Regions from separate parts of the Enterobacter quasiroggenkampii genome, predicted to be linked through region 1. Evidence: predicted binding sites of a transcription regulator. Region 1 holds the regulator's gene; the other holds the start of a gene.

Evidence for each region. Region 1 encodes LexA, which represses DNA repair genes until DNA is damaged. Its sites were predicted from a motif close to TNCTGTATGTACATACAGNA; they were not measured.
Region 2: the regulator LexA is predicted to act here: its motif matches at 1,393-1,412, upstream of sulA (SOS-induced cell division inhibitor SulA).

Annotation. Positions count from the first base shown of each region.
Region 1 is NZ_CP143745.1:911,856-914,058, reverse strand. It holds gene dinF (MATE family efflux transporter DinF) at 1-672, opposite strand, end outside; gene lexA (transcriptional repressor LexA) at 736-1,344, opposite strand; gene V1572_RS04330 (diacylglycerol kinase) at 1,453-1,821, opposite strand; gene plsB (glycerol-3-phosphate 1-O-acyltransferase PlsB) at 1,976-2,203, shown strand, end outside.
Region 2 is NZ_CP143745.1:2,207,492-2,209,694, forward strand. It holds gene ompA (porin OmpA) at 1-508, opposite strand, end outside; gene sulA (SOS-induced cell division inhibitor SulA) at 863-1,372, opposite strand; gene V1572_RS10460 (TfoX/Sxy family DNA transformation protein) at 1,590-2,203, shown strand, end outside; gene yccS (YccS family putative transporter) at 2,173-2,203, opposite strand, start outside.

The DNA of each region.
Region 1 (2,203 bases):
TTTGAGCAGCGCCAGGGAGATCCCGCGCATGGCCAGTACCCGCCAGACCATCCACAAGCCAATGATAAAGGTCCCGTATTCGGCAATCGCCGTCGCCAGCGCCGCACCCCGCACGTTCATATGCAGACCCATGACCAGCCAGACATCCAAAACGATATTGAGCAGGTTACCCACCACCAGCAAAATCACGGGCGCACGGGCGTACTGCACGCCCAGTAGCCACCCCAGCAGAACCAGGTTAGCCAGCGATGCGGGCGCGCTGAGCCAGCGGATTTCAAGGAAACGTCGCGCCTGCTCTAATACCGCCTCGCTGCCGCCAACAATATGAAGCGCAAGATCGATCAGGGGTGCCCGCAATAAAACGATGAACGCACCCGCGCCAAGCGCGAGGATCAGCGGCTGCACCAGCGCGCGCGCCAGACGCAGCGGATCTTTCGCGCCATAAGCCTGTGCGGTAAGACCGGTAGTGCTCATGCGCAAAAAGAGCAGCAGCATAAACAGGAAGCTGGTTGCCGTCGCGCCAATCGCCACGCCGCCAAGATAAACCGGTGAATCAAGATGGCCTATAACGGCAGTATCGACCAGTCCCAGCAAGGGCACGGTAATATTGGAGAAAATCATCGGCAGAGCAAGACGCCACAATGCCTTATCGGATGCCGTCAGCAGTGACATGAAAGATACCGGGAGTGGGGAATGAATCAGGCTACAGCGGTGCCATAGCCTGTGAGGAAGAGGTTACAGCCATTCACCGTTGCGAATCACCCCGACCGCCAGTCCTTCGATAGAGAAGTTCTGTTCGCGGAGATCGACCACAATGGGTGAAAACTCGCTGTTTTCAGGCAGCAACTGTACGCTGTTACCCTGTTTTTTCAGACGCTTAACGGTCACTTCGTCATCAATGCGCGCCACCACCACCTGGCCGTTTCGCACATCCTGTGTTTTATGCACCGCAAGCAGATCGCCATCAAGAATACCGATGTCTTTCATCGACATGCCGCTGACGCGCAGCAGGAAGTCAGCGCTCGGTTTGAACATGCCAGGATCGACCTGGTAGTGACCTTCAATATGCTGCTGAGCCAGTAAAGGCTCACCGGCAGCAACACGCCCTATCAGCGGAATGCCCGTCTCTTCTTCCACCAGCAGGCGGATACCCCGTGACGCGCCCGAGACAATCTCAATCACGCCCTTACGCGCCAGCGCTTTCAGGTGTTCTTCGGCAGCATTTGGAGAACGGAAACCCAGACGCTGCGCGATTTCCGCACGCGTGGGTGGCATACCCGTCTGGCCGATATGATCCCGGATGAGATCAAACACCTCTTGCTGCCTGGTCGTTAACGCTTTCATTCCGCCCCCTGGGTGTATATACAGTTATGCTGTGAGTATATACAGTCAAAGGCGATTTTGGAACCAAAAACTGCACAAAAAACCAGGGACTTAATTATTCCTCGAGGCTCATCGGAAATGTGACCAAAGCAGCGTGACCCAGGTGATAACGGCAGTGATAATCGCCAGCAACACGGCAGCAGAGCCCATGTCTTTTGCACGGCCAGAAAGCTCATGGAAATCGGAACCAATGCGATCCACAACGGCCTCAATAGCGCTATTAAGAATTTCCACTATCATCACCAGAAGAACGGAACCGATAAGCAGTACGCGGGTAATCGCATCAACATCAAGGAAACAGGCGACGATCACCGCGATGATAGCGGCGACGCCCTCCTGGCGAAAGGCGGCTTCGTTGACCCATGCGGCACGGAAACCTTTCCATGAATAGCCGGCGGCTTTGATGATACGTGTTAACCCAGTGGTATTATTGGCCATTAAAAGAACCTTTTTTAAAAAAGAGCGTCAGTAACAGGAGCCGTAGCGCGTTTCGCTACAGCCTGAAGTATGACGGGTAACAACAGAAATTTTGCGCGCTTTCTGTTATCCTTGCGCCGCAATTGCATTATTAACCAGAGGCTTTACATCGTTTATGTCCGGCTGGCCACGAATTTACTACAAATTACTTAATTTACCATTAAGCATCCTGGTAAAAAGCAAGTCTATCCCAGCAGAACCCGCGCTGGAATTGGGGCTCGATACGTCACGCCCCATTATGTACGTTTTGCCTTATAACTCGAAGGCTGACTTACTGACGCTTCGCGCCCAATGTCTGGCGCATGACTTACCTGACCCGCTTGAACCGCTGGAAGTTGACGGT
Region 2 (2,203 bases), 1.3 Mb from region 1:
TAACCCACTGGTATTCCAGACGGGTAGCGATGTCACGGGTCATAGCCCACTCAACGCCACCAGCGAATACTGGGGAAACACCGGTGTCATGGTCGTCGCCAGCGATGCTGTTGCTGGAGTCAGCGCGCCATACCATGCCGCCCAGACGGGTGTACACGTCCAGATCGTCAGTTACTGGGTAACCCAGTTTAGCGGTCAGCTGAACGCCCTGTGCTTTGAAAGCGCCGTTTACGGTGTCGCCTTTGTATGGCATACGACCTAACCAGTCGTAACCCATTTCAAAACCAACATACGGGTTAACCTGATAGCCACCGAACGCACCTGCACCAAGCTGGCTCTCGTGAGTTGGGCCATCATTGTTCAGGCTGCTGTTGTACCAGCCAGTGTCGTGGAACTGAGACCAGCCCAGTTTACCACCTGCATACCAGGTATTATCTTTCGGAGCGGCCTGCGCTACGGTAGCGAAGCCAGCCAGTGCCACTGCAATCGCGATAGCTGTCTTTTTCATTTTTTGCGCCTCGTTATCATCCAAAATTCGCCATGAAAGTCTCAAGAGAGAATCACGGTTAAATCCTTCACCGGGGGGCGTGGTCAAATATAAATCTACCGATATCTTCGGCTTAGGCCGAGCACCCCTGGCGATGTAAAGTCTACAACGTAGCTGAAAACTTACAAGTGTGAAGTCCGTCAGGCATATGAAAAAAAAAGTTCCGTATACCGATTATTTAACATTTTTCGAACGAATTTTGTGCAATAAAATGAAGGAGAACCGCACCAGACAAGCCTTGCCGCAATTTTGAGGTCGGGAACTAAAACCTCATCTTGCGGTCAAAAAAAATTCCAGGAAAAATCTTAATTTCACTCAATGATACAAATTTGAGTGAATTTTTAGCCCAGAAAGTTGTCCTCTGCGGTAAGAATCCGATCGAACCGGACGCATAATGAACCCGATCGCATTCCCTTCTTCAGCAGCTTCAGTCAGGCGGAAATGTTCCTCTTCCGTCAACTCTTCCGGTAACCAGCCAATCACCACGCTGTAATTCCCTGTGCGTAACGCGCGGATCATCGACTCAACGGTATCGCAAGGCGAGAGCTGATTAATCTGCATGACCTTGGTCAGCGGCAGGCCAGCGGACTGAACCCACTCGCGGCTCAGCTTTTGCTGTGGCGTGAGCCAAAGCTGCCAGCGCGATTGCTGACCGAGCTGTTGTAATAACGGCAGTAAAAGAAGTTGCGTTAACAAGGGCTGGTCTTCACGATAAACCACTTCACTGATAAGCCCTGTGGAAACACGCTCGACGGAATTCTGCGCGACATTGCCTGCGGCAGAAGAGAGAGAGATTGCGCGATTTGCATAGCCTGAAGTGTGCATATTCATTCCAGCCCTGTAGTTACTGTATGGATATACAGTAACCCCTGTATGCCCAAAGATCAACCTCATTTTCGGAAAGCGACTCGCAAAATTCATTCAATCTTGATGCCCCTCGAAAAATCATCTTGCTCAACGACGATAAGTTGCCTATTTTCCTGCTAACGGATCCGCTAGTAAGAAATTTTGTTGTTAGTCTATGATTCTGAAGGGAAATATCATGAAAAAGATATCTTATGAACGGATTTATAAATCCCAGGAATACCTGTCCCCGTTGGGCGAGATTCATCATCGCGCGCTGTTTGGCGGCTACACCCTGGCGGTGGATGATGCGGTCTTTGCCATGGTGTCCGATGGCGAACTTTATCTTCGTGCGTGTGAGGAGAGTGCAAAATACTGTGTAAAAAACGCCTCCTCCTTTTTGACGTTGATGAAGCGAGGCCGCCCGGTGCTGCTCAACTATTATCGTGTGGATGACGGATTATGGCAGGACAGGGAGCGGTTGCTTCAGCTCTCCTCGTTTGCGCTCAGTGCGGCAAGGAAAGAGCGCTACCAGCGTCACCAACGAAACCGTCTTAAGGATCTGCCGAACCTGACCTTTCAGCTTGAAGTCTTGCTCTTTGAAGCCGGTATCACCAATGAAGAAACGCTGCGGGCGCTGGGCGCCAGAGCGAGTTGGCTGAAGATGCGGGCTAAGAATAAAGCACTCAGTATTAAAGTTCTCTTTGCGCTGGAAGGGGCTATCGAAGGGCTGCATGAGGCGGCACTCCCGGCAGGCATCCGCCGGGAGCTGACGGAGTGGTTTAATGCGCTGCCTGAGCCACAGGAGAGTCG